Regions from separate parts of the Escherichia sp. TC-EC600-tetX4 genome, predicted to be linked through region 1. Evidence: predicted binding sites of a transcription regulator. Region 1 holds the regulator's gene; the other holds the start of a gene.
The links. Region 1 encodes PurR, which represses purine synthesis genes. Its sites were predicted from a motif close to CANGCAAACGTTTGCNTG; they were not measured.

Region 1 (6,148 bases):
TGGTTTATTACGCTTATAAAGATTTGGTGAAAATTCGTATTCCGCGTACGGCGAATGAAATGTATCACCTGCGTGATGCAGCGCCAATCGAACGTAGTGAACTGAAAAACGGCGACCTGGTCTTTTTCCGTACTCAGGGACGCGGCACAGCCGATCATGTCGGCGTGTATGTCGGCAACGGCAAATTTATTCAGTCACCGCGCACAGGTCAGGAAATTCAAATCACTTCTCTCAGTGAAGACTACTGGCAGCGCCACTATGTTGGCGCTCGTCGGGTAATGACCCCAAAAACACTTCGCTAAAACTTTACCCTGTTGTTACGGCAACAGGGTAAGTTCATCTTTTGTCTCACCTTTTAATTTGCTACCCTATCCATACGCACAATAAGGCTATTGTACGTATGCAAATTAATAATAAAGGAGAGTAGCAATGTCATTCGAATTACCTGCACTACCATATGCTAAAGATGCTCTGGCACCGCACATTTCTGCGGAAACCATCGAGTATCACTACGGCAAGCACCATCAGACTTATGTCACTAACCTGAACAACCTGATTAAAGGTACCGCGTTTGAAGGTAAATCACTGGAAGAGATTATTCGCAGCTCTGAAGGTGGCGTATTCAACAACGCAGCTCAGGTCTGGAACCATACTTTCTACTGGAACTGCCTGGCACCGAACGCCGGTGGCGAACCGACTGGAAAAGTCGCTGAAGCTATCGCCGCATCTTTTGGCAGCTTTGCCGATTTCAAAGCGCAGTTTACTGATGCAGCGATCAAAAACTTTGGTTCTGGCTGGACCTGGCTGGTGAAAAACAGCGATGGCAAACTGGCTATCGTTTCAACCTCTAACGCGGGTACTCCGCTGACCACCGATGCGACTCCGCTGCTGACCGTTGATGTCTGGGAACACGCTTATTACATCGACTATCGCAATGCACGTCCTGGCTATCTGGAGCACTTCTGGGCGCTGGTGAACTGGGAATTCGTAGCGAAAAATCTCGCTGCATAATAACTGATGGCAAATGCAGCATTGCCTGAAGCGCTACGCTTATCAGGCCTACGCGGATCATCGATGTAGGTCGGATAAGGCACTCGCCGCATCCGGCAAGATAAATCGCACGTTGTCAGCAACTGTAACGCAGAAGGTTATCCTTCTGCGTTTTTGTTTAATTAGCTGTTAGCAACGCAAACTGTTTCAGGTTGTTTTCTGGCTGACATAAACACCAGCAATAATGCCAGTCCCGCGACAATCGCTCCCATCACCGGCACAAAGCTGTATCCCAGCCCAGCGGAAATTACCGCACCACCAGCAGCTGCTCCCAGCGCATTTCCAAGATTAAAGGCACCAATATTGACTGATGAAGACAGACCTGGCGCTTCACTGGCGACACGCATCACGCGCATCTGTAACGGCGGTACGACCGCAAAGGTTGCTGCGCCCCACACCACCATGCTAATAGCTGCGCCGAACTCATTGCGGGCCAGGAACGGGATTGCCAGCATAATCACCATCAACAACAACAAAAAGCCTTTCAACGTGCCGTTAACTGAACGATCTGCCAGTTTGCCGCCGAGATAGTTACCGATAGAGAATCCGACACCAATCAGCACCAGCATTGCCGTGACGAACACCGGTGTTGCGTGGGTAATACTTTGCAGTACCGGAGAGATATAGGTGTAGAGAGTAAACATTGCACCAGCTCCCAGTACCGTCGTCAGCAATGCAGACAGCACCTGCGGACGCATTAATACCGCCAGCTCTTTTTTCACTTCAGGTCGTGCCCCTGCACCACCTTTAGGTAATGAGAAGAACAGACTTACCATTGAAATCACTCCCAGCCCCGCCGTTGCCAGAAATGACATCCGCCAGCCGATGGTTTCACCCAACCAGGTCGCCGCCGGCACGCCACCGATATTTGCCAGGGTTAACCCCATAAACATAGTGGCAACTGCGCTGGCCTGTTTATGTTTTGGCACCACGCTTGCGGCCACGACTGAACCCAAACCAAAAAATGCTCCGTGATTCAGGCTGGTCAAAATGCGTGAAAGCATCAGGGTCATATAATCCGGCGCGATGGCGGAAAGTACGTTGCCGAGCGTGAAAATTGCCATCAGGAAAATCAACGCACTGCGGCGGGCACGATGAGAAAGTAGAAGCGTCATCAGCGGCGCGCCAACCATTACGCCAACTGCATAGGCACTGATTAACATTCCGGCAGCGGGAATCGAGACATCCACACCGCGCGCAATGACGGGCAACAAGCCCATTGGCGAGAACTCCGTTGTCCCGATACCAAACGCGCCAATCGCCAGCGCCAGCAACGGATAGTTAATTTTCATGCCTTATCTCCACCTCTTCGCGTCATTACGCGATATTCATTAAAGTGGCGAAAGCATGACAGCAATCACAAAAAAATGAAAATAACAAAAAGAGAAAACACTTTTGCCATTTTGCTAACAAACAGGAAGGAGATGCGAGGGAGAACGCGCTCCCTCGAGAGGAAATCAGTGCAGCGCGGCAGTCAAACCCACGGCTACGATCAAACCGAGGACGATAATCGTTGTTACCAGTGAAAATTTAAGGTCGGTGCTCATCAAGTTTTCTCCTTTTTTATTACCACACAAAAAGTGATATTACGCATTTTTACACACTGTGATGAAAAAATCTCCCGTCATTTATAATGATAAGTGTTTTTACCACTTCCCCTTTTCGTCAAGATCGGCCAAAATTCCACGCTTACACTATTTGCGTACTGGCCATTGACCCCTTCCTGACGCTCCGTGTCGTTTTTCCGGCGTACCGCAACACTTTTGTTGTGCGTAAGGTGTGTAAAGGCAAACGTTTACCTTGCGATTTTGCAGGAGCTGAAGTTAGGGTCTGGAGTGAAATGGAATGGCAACAATAAAAGATGTAGCGAAACGAGCAAACGTTTCCACTACAACTGTGTCACACGTGATCAACAAAACACGTTTCGTCGCTGAAGAAACGCGCAACGCCGTGTGGGCAGCGATTAAAGAATTACACTACTCCCCTAGCGCGGTGGCGCGTAGCCTGAAGGTTAACCACACCAAGTCTATCGGTTTGCTGGCGACCAGCAGCGAAGCGGCCTATTTTGCCGAGATCATTGAAGCAGTTGAAAAAAATTGCTTCCAGAAAGGTTACACCCTGATTCTGGGCAATGCGTGGAACAATCTTGAGAAACAGCGGGCTTATCTGTCGATGATGGCGCAAAAACGCGTCGATGGTCTGCTGGTGATGTGTTCTGAGTACCCAGAGCCGTTGCTGGCGATGCTGGAAGAGTATCGCCATATCCCAATGGTGGTCATGGACTGGGGTGAAGCAAAAGCTGACTTCACCGATGCGGTCATTGATAACGCGTTCGAAGGCGGCTACATGGCCGGGCGTTATCTGATTGAACGCGGTCACCGCGAAATCGGCGTCATCCCCGGCCCGCTGGAACGTAACACCGGCGCAGGCCGCCTTGCCGGTTTTATGAAGGCGATGGAAGAAGCGATGATCAAGGTGCCGGAAAGCTGGATTGTGCAGGGTGACTTTGAACCTGAATCCGGTTATCGCGCCATGCAGCAAATCCTGTCGCAGCCGCATCGCCCTACTGCCGTCTTCTGTGGTGGCGATATCATGGCAATGGGCGCACTTTGTGCTGCTGATGAAATGGGCCTGCGCGTCCCGCAGGATGTTTCGCTGATCGGTTATGATAACGTGCGCAACGCGCGCTATTTTACGCCGGCGCTGACCACGATCCATCAGCCAAAAGATTCGCTGGGTGAAACAGCGTTCAACATGCTGTTGGATCGTATCGTCAACAAACGTGAAGAACCGCAGTCTATTGAAGTGCATCCGCGCTTGATTGAACGCCGCTCCGTGGCTGACGGCCCGTTCCGCGACTATCGTCGTTAATCACCCGTTGCGGGAGTCTCTTCCGGCTCCCGCAGCCACTCCTTATTCAGCGTCTCACTATCGCCGAGATACTCAAGCAACCAGGTTAACGCAGGCGACATATCATTTTGCTGCCATGTCAGACAACATGCCGAATCCGGAAAGGGGTTTTCCAGTTCTAATGCTACCCACTTCCCCTCATTAAGCCACGGTTTGGCGAAATGTGTTGGCACCATCCCTATGCATAATCCTGCCGAGATACAGGTTGCCGATGATTCCCAGTCAGGCACGACAACTCTTTTTTGGTTATCCAGCAACCAGGTAATACGTTTAGGTAGCGTTCGCGAGGTGTCTTCGCGCACCAACGACGGCCAGTTGCGCAACGTATCATCGCTGAACGGGCCATCCATCAACGCCAGCGGGTGGTGACTGGCAACAACGCAACTCCAGCTTAGCATCCCCATATCCCGGAAGGCATAACGACCGCCTACCGGAATCGCGCGTGTTGCGCCAATCGCCAGTTCCACGCGCCCGTCGGAAAGCGCATCCCAGACACCGTTGAACACTTCCTGAAAGACAAGAAGTTCGACATCATCAAAATGGCGATAAAAATCAACGATCATCTGCCGTGTACGTTCTGGCCTGACAATATTATCCACTGCGATAGCTAACTGACCGCGCCAGCCGTTCGCTATCTGCTGACATTGCTGGCGGGTGATCTGCATTTTTTTGACAACAGAGCGCCCTTCTTTGAGAAACCACGCTCCAGCAGCGGTCAGCTCCACATCACGGTGCCGTCGTTCAAAGAGCGGCACCGCCAGCCACTCTTCCAGCTGACGCACGGTATAGCTGACCGCAGAAGGAACGCGATGCAGCTCCTGTGCCGCAGCGCTAAAACTACCATTACGCGCTACCGCATCAACAACTTCGAGTGAATATTCTGACCACATAGTCTGCCTGCAAAATTTTTGAAACCAGTCATCAAATATTACCGTTTCACAACACTAATTTCACTCCCTACACTTTGCGGCGGTGTTTAATTGAGAGATTTAGAGAATATACATGCAACCTGGGAAAAGATTTTTAGTCTGGCTGGCGGGTTTGAGCGTACTCGGTTTTCTGGCAACCGATATGTATCTGCCTGCTTTCGCCGCCATACAGGCCGACCTGCAAACGCCTGCGTCTGCTGTCAGTGCCAGCCTTAGTCTGTTCCTTGCCGGTTTTGCCGCAGCCCAGCTTCTGTGGGGGCCGCTCTCCGACCGTTATGGTCGTAAACCGGTATTATTAATCGGCCTGACAATTTTTGCGTTAGGTAGTCTGGGGATGCTGTGGGTAGAAAACGCCGCTACGCTGCTGGTATTGCGTTTTGTACAGGCTGTGGGTGTCTGCGCCGCGGCGGTTATCTGGCAAGCATTAGTGACAGATTATTATCCTTCACAGAAAGTTAACCGTATTTTTGCGGCCATCATGCCGCTGGTGGGTCTATCTCCGGCACTGGCTCCTCTGTTAGGAAGCTGGCTGCTGGTCCATTTTTCCTGGCAGGCGATTTTCGCCACCCTGTTTGCCATTACCGTGGTGCTGATTCTGCCTATTTTCTGGCTCAAACCCACGACGAAGGCCCGTAACAATAGTCAGGATGGTCTGACCTTTACCGACCTGCTACGTTCTAAAACCTATCGCGGCAACGTGCTGATATACGCAGCCTGTTCAGCCAGTTTTTTTGCATGGCTGACCGGTTCACCGTTCATCCTTAGTGAAATGGGCTACAGCCCGGCAGTTATTGGTTTAAGTTATGTCCCGCAAACTATCGCGTTTCTGATTGGTGGTTATGGCTGTCGCGCCGCGCTGCAGAAATGGCAAGGCAAGCAGTTATTACCGTGGTTGCTGGTGCTGTTTGCTGTCAGCGTCATTGCGACCTGGGCTGCGGGCTTCATTAGCCATGTGTCGCTGGTCGAAATCCTGATCCCATTCTGTGTGATGGCGATTGCCAATGGCGCGATCTACCCTATTGTTGTCGCCCAGGCGCTGCGTCCCTTCCCACACGCAACTGGTCGCGCCGCAGCGTTGCAGAACACTCTTCAACTGGGTCTGTGCTTCCTCGCAAGTCTGGTAGTTTCCTGGCTGATCAGTATCAGCACGCCATTGCTCACCACCACCAGCGTGATGTTATCAACAGTAGTGCTGGTCGCGCTGGGTTACATGATGCAACGTTGTGAAGAAGTTGGCTGCCAGAATCATGGCAATGCCG
Region 2 (6,148 bases), 2.2 Mb from region 1:
GTAACGCTGAAGTGATCGTGCTGTTAGCATCAACCAACTGTCGGGCTTGTTCTGCCCATGGAGAATTCAGACGATGCAGTAAGTCCAGGATCTGTGGTAGCTGCACAATAAACTGTGGCGTGGAGAGGAGCTGGCTTTGCTGATAGCACATCACCTCTTCGGTGAGTTCCGGCGGGACTCGGGCATCTTTCAGCCGACTGCGCAGCGCTTCACGCCAGCGGGGAACATCATCAGTGATTGCCGCCTTCAGGCGTGGGAATTTTTCAAAGAAGACCGCCAGCTGCGGTGAGGCCAGCAGTGCGATGATCATCTCTTCGATCAATCCCTCTTCGCTGACGGCCAGCATCACATTAAGCGTATCCAGCGTTAGCATTGTTGTGCCTGGCGAATCTGTGCACCGACATCCTGTAGGCTGGCTTCAATGCGACCTAACCAGTCGCCAGGGATAAACAGACATTTTTGCTGTTCGCTGAATAAAGCGTGTTGCTTGCGCCAGTCGCTTTCAAGCTCTTCCAGTTGTTGTTTTATTTCACCAGGCAGACCTTCAGCCGATGAACCGGGAAGTGCCAGCGTACTGCCTTGTAAACTTACATCGCGAACGACAAGATGTTGGGCGCTATCAACTTCCAGATTCAGTTTCTGGGCAAAGCCGATACCGTTCAGTTTACCGCGAATTTCACCACCTTTGCTCAGCCACTGTTCCAGCGCGCTACGCTCAAAGGAGATATGAACCACTTCCATATCATGCAGTTTTAACGGTTTTTGCAGCAGTAGAGTCAGAGTGGAAGCAGTAACGTTAACAGGAAGTTGATACTGCTGACGACGGCTGAAAATGCCGCCCAGACGAATTACCGTTAAGGCTGTTTTATCGCTTTGTTGCTGCTGGAGTTGCAGGTGACGTTGCACAATCGCGCCAAGGCGAGTCAACATCCCTTGCTGTTGCCAGGCGTGACCGGTCATCAATACATCAATTTGTTGTTGTATCAAATTCAGGCTTTGCGCGTCATACCACAGGCAATCTTTCAGCAAAATGAGATCTACCGGGGCAACAGCACTGCGACCGCTAAAAAAGGCGCTGGCCTGCAATAATCGGATCGCTTTTTTCCAGCGACGATCCGAGACATAAGGCGCATCCGGTAATTTATCCAGTTGCTGGCGCAGCATAAAAATCAGCTCAAATACATGATCGGGCAGCGTAATTTCACCAATCTCTTTCTGCCAGCGTTCATATTCTTCATCTGTGACCTGCAAGGCATCAGGAACCGGATTGTCGTTTTCATCCTGTTGACTGGTCAGCATGGAGCGGAAATTCGCTTTATCCTGCACTTTATCTAACCACAGACGAATCAGCATGCGGTCATATAACGCTTCCAGACTGCTGTCTGCTTCCGGCAGCTCGTTGGAGGCCGCCACCAGCAGACGCATCGGGATTTTTTCTACGTGTGCACCGTTGCGGAACTGGCGCTCGTTAATGGCGGTGAGCAAGGTATTAAGAATTGCCGGGCCCGCTTTCCAGATCTCATCCAGAAAGACAATTTCTGCTTCCGGCAGGTAACCGCTGGTTAAACGTTCATAGCGCCCTTCATCTTTTAGCGCCTGAATAGAAAGGGGACCAAAAACTTCTTCCGGCGTGGAGAAGCGGGTCATCAGATATTCAAACGCGCGGGCATTCTGAAAGGCGAATTTTAAGCGCCGGGCGATCAAACTTTTGGCAATACCTGGCGGGCCAAGGAGGAACACACTTTCACCACTTAATGCCGCTAATAAACACAAGCGGATGGCGTGGCTACGTTCATAAAGCCCCTTTTCCAACGAACTGCTCAGGCGGGAAATTCTTTCCGCTAATAAATGAGGGTGAGCCATAATGAAGTGGCGTCCTTTCGTCAAAAGTTCTGCGTAAATTGCGAGTATAGACGTTTCTTGCTGGTGGCTAAAATAGTCTCAAAGGGGGGGTATTTTTCTTTGAGCCAGGTTAATGTGGCCGCATTTAGGAGTACGATTTTGCCGTTAATCGTGCATACTGTGCGCTTTTTTGTGGGCCAAGGGACTAAGCACACATTTCATATTTCAACGAAAGACTAGTCTATGAGCACTGATAATAAGCAATCATTGCCCGCGATTACCCTCGCGGCGATTGGAGTTGTCTACGGCGATATTGGTACCAGCCCGTTATATACACTTCGTGAATGTTTGTCCGGCCAGTTTGGTTTTGGCGTTGAACGCGATGCCGTGTTTGGCTTTTTATCGCTGATCTTCTGGCTGCTAATCTTTGTGGTTTCCATTAAATATCTCACCTTCGTGATGCGGGCAGATAACGCCGGTGAGGGGGGGATCCTGACGTTGATGTCGCTTGCCGGGCGTAATACGTCGGCGCGAACCACATCAATGCTGGTGATTATGGGGCTAATCGGCGGCAGCTTTTTCTATGGTGAAGTCGTCATAACACCCGCTATTTCGGTGATGTCAGCCATTGAAGGTCTGGAAATCGTCGCCCCGCAGCTGGATACCTGGATAGTTCCCCTCTCAATTATCGTTCTCACTTTATTATTTATGATTCAAAAACATGGCACGGCTATGGTCGGTAAGCTGTTTGCGCCGATCATGCTGACCTGGTTTTTGATTCTGGCAGGACTGGGGTTACGTAGCATTATTGCTAACCCGGAAGTGCTGCATGCGCTGAATCCAATGTGGGCGGTGCATTTCTTCCTTGAATACAAAACGGTTTCTTTTATTGCATTAGGGGCAGTGGTGTTGTCGATTACGGGGGTCGAGGCGCTGTATGCTGATATGGGGCACTTTGGTAAGTTCCCTATTCGCCTGGCGTGGTTCACCGTCGTATTACCTTCCTTGACCCTTAATTACTTCGGTCAGGGAGCGCTGTTGTTAAAGAACCCGGAAGCGATTAAGAACCCGTTCTTCCTGTTGGCACCGGACTGGGCGCTGATCCCGCTGCTGATCATCGCCGCACTGGCGACGGTAATTGCCTCGCAGGCGGTTATCTCTGGCGTCTTCTCATTGACGCGTCAGGCGGTACGTCTGGGATATTTGTCGCCGATGCGCATTATTCACACCTCCGAAATGGAGTCAGGGCAAATCTATATTCCGTTTGTGAACTGGATGCTCTATGTCGCGGTCGTGATTGTGATTGTCAGCTTTGAGCACTCCAGCAACCTGGCGGCGGCGTACGGGATTGCGGTGACCGGAACCATGGTGCTGACGTCTATTCTCTCGACTACCGTGGCACGTCAGAACTGGCACTGGAATAAGTATTTTGTTGCGCTGATCCTGATTGCTTTCCTTTGTGTCGATATTCCATTGTTCACCGCTAACCTCGATAAACTGCTCTCCGGCGGCTGGTTGCCATTGAGCCTCGGTACTGTGATGTTTATCGTGATGACCACCTGGAAGAGCGAGCGTTTCCGCTTGCTGCGGCGGATGCATGAACATGGTAACTCTCTGGAAGCGATGATTGCTTCGCTGGAGAAATCACCGCCTGTTCGCGTGCCCGGGACCGCGGTGTATATGTCGCGTGCAATCAACGTCATTCCCTTTGCGCTGATGCATAACCTTAAACATAACAAGGTATTGTATGAGCGGGTGATTCTGTTAACTCTGCGCACCGAAGACGCTCCATATGTCCATAACGTCCGTCGGGTACAGATTGAACAACTGTCGCCCACTTTCTGGCGCGTGGTGGCAAGTTATGGTTGGCGAGAAACGCCAAACGTAGAAGAAGTTTTCCACCGCTGCGGTCTGGAAGGATTAAGTTGCCGGATGATGGAAACCTCCTTCTTTATGTCGCATGAGTCGTTGATCCTCGGCAAACGCCCGTGGTATTTGCGTCTGCGCGGCAAGCTGTACTTGCTGCTGCAACGTAATGCGCTGCGTGCACCAGATCAATTTGAAATCCCGCCAAACAGGGTTATCGAACTGGGTACTCAGGTCGAAATCTAACGCCAGACGCCTCCTTTCTTCATAAGGGGGCGTTTTTGTTTTCATGGTTAATCACCATGTAAAACGTTTCGAGGTTGATCACATTTCCGTAACGTCACGATGGTTTTCCCAACTCAGTCAGGATTAAACTGTGGGTCAGCGAAACGTTTCGCTGATGGAGAAAAAAATGAAAAAAGGCACCGTTCTTAATTCTGATATTTCATCGGTGATCTCCCGTCTGGGACATACCGATACGCTGGTGGTGTGTGATGCTGGTTTACCCATCCCCAAAAGTACAACGCGTATCGATATGGCATTAACCCAGGGTGTACCTTCTTTTATGCAGGTGCTGGGCGTCGTCACAAATGAAATGCAGGTCGAGGCGGCCATTATCGCGGAAGAGATCAAACACCATAATCCGCAACTCCACGAAACGTTGCTCACTCACCTTGAGCAGCTGCAAAAACACCAGGGAAATACCATTGAAATTCGTTACACCACGCATGAACAATTCAAACAACAAACCGCAGAAAGTCAGGCGGTAATTCGCAGCGGAGAATGTTCTCCGTATGCGAATATCATTCTCTGTGCTGGCGTGACGTTCTGAGGCCGTCATGGAAGCATTACTTCAGCTTAAAGGCATCGATAAAGCCTTCCCGGGCGTAAAAGCCCTCTCGGGCGCAGCGTTAAATGTCTATCCGGGCCGCGTGATGGCGCTGGTGGGCGAAAACGGCGCGGGTAAATCCACCATGATGAAAGTGCTTACTGGCATCTATACTCGCGATGCCGGTACGCTTTTATGGCTGGGGAAAGAAACGACATTTACCGGGCCAAAATCTTCCCAGGAAGCCGGGATTGGGATTATCCATCAGGAACTGAACCTGATCCCGCAGTTGACCATTGCCGAAAACATTTTCCTCGGTCGTGAGTTTGTTAATCGCTTTGGCAAAATTGACTGGAAAACCATGTATGCCGAAGCGGATAAATTGCTGGCTAAACTTAACCTGCGCTTTAAAAGCGACAAGCTGGTGGGCGATCTTTCCATCGGTGACCAGCAAATGGTTGAAATCGCCAAAGTGCTGAGCTTTGAGTCGAAAGTCATCATTATGGATGAACCGACCGATGCGCTGACCGATACCGAAACCGAATCCCTGTTCCGCGTCATCCGCGAGCTGAAATCGCAAGGCCGCGGTATTGTCTATATCTCCCACCGCATGAAAGAAATCTTCGAGATTTGCGATGACGTTACCGTTTTTCGTGATGGGCAATTTATTGCTGAGCGCGAAGTGGCATCACTGACCGAAGATTCGCTGATTGAGATGATGGTGGGTCGCAAGCTGGAAGATCAATATCCGCACCTGGACAAAGCGCCGGGAGATATCCGCCTGAAAGTCGATAATCTCTGCGGACCTGGCGTTAACGATGTCTCTTTTACTTTACGCAAAGGCGAAATTCTTGGCGTCTCTGGTTTGATGGGCGCAGGTCGTACCGAACTGATGAAAGTGCTCTACGGCGCACTACCGCGCACCAGCGGTTACGTCACCCTGGATGGGCATGAAGTCGTTACCCGTTCACCGCAGGATGGCCTGGCAAACGGCATTGTGTATATCTCCGAAGACCGTAAACGTGACGGTTTAGTGTTGGGCATGTCAGTAAAAGAGAACATGTCGCTGACAGCGCTGCGCTACTTCAGCCGCGCTGGCGGCAGTTTGAAGCATGCCGATGAACAGCAGGCTGTGAGTGATTTCATTCGTCTGTTTAATGTGAAAACTCCGTCGATGGAACAGGCAATTGGTCTGCTTTCCGGTGGCAATCAGCAAAAAGTGGCGATTGCCCGCGGTCTGATGACACGCCCCAAAGTGTTGATCCTTGATGAACCTACCCGTGGCGTAGATGTCGGCGCGAAAAAAGAGATCTATCAACTGATTAACCAGTTCAAAGCCGATGGCTTGAGCATCATTCTGGTGTCATCGGAGATGCCAGAAGTATTAGGCATGAGCGATCGCATCATCGTCATGCATGAAGGGCATCTCAGCGGGGAATTTACTCGTGAGCAGGCCACCCAGGAAGTGTTAATGGCTGCCGCTGTGGGCAAGCTTAATCGCGTGAATCAGGAGTAAAAAAATGACAACCCAGACTGTCTCTGGTCGCCGTTATTTCACGAAAGCGTGGCTGATGGAGCAGAAATCGCTTATCGCTCTGCTGGTGCTGATCG

Region 2: a site for PurR is predicted at 4,091-4,108, ahead of rbsD (D-ribose pyranase). Genes of this name have one in related genera too.

The regions. Positions count from the first base shown of each region.
Region 1 covers NZ_CP079924.1:2,138,047-2,144,194, reverse strand. The annotation lists gene mepH (peptidoglycan DD-endopeptidase MepH) at 1-302, shown strand, start outside; gene sodB (superoxide dismutase [Fe]) at 430-1,011, shown strand; gene KXD89_RS10300 (MFS transporter) at 1,173-2,342, opposite strand; gene cydH (cytochrome bd-I accessory subunit CydH) at 2,508-2,597, opposite strand; gene purR (HTH-type transcriptional repressor PurR) at 2,896-3,921, shown strand; gene punR (DNA-binding transcriptional activator PunR) at 3,918-4,850, opposite strand; gene punC (purine nucleoside transporter PunC) at 4,963-6,148, shown strand, end outside.
Region 2 covers NZ_CP079924.1:4,548,539-4,554,686, reverse strand. The annotation lists gene viaA (ATPase RavA stimulator ViaA) at 1-373, opposite strand, end outside; gene ravA (ATPase RavA) at 367-1,863, opposite strand; gene kup (low affinity potassium transporter Kup) at 2,086-3,954, shown strand; gene rbsD (D-ribose pyranase) at 4,121-4,540, shown strand; gene rbsA (ribose ABC transporter ATP-binding protein RbsA) at 4,548-6,053, shown strand; gene rbsC (ribose ABC transporter permease) at 6,058-6,148, shown strand, end outside.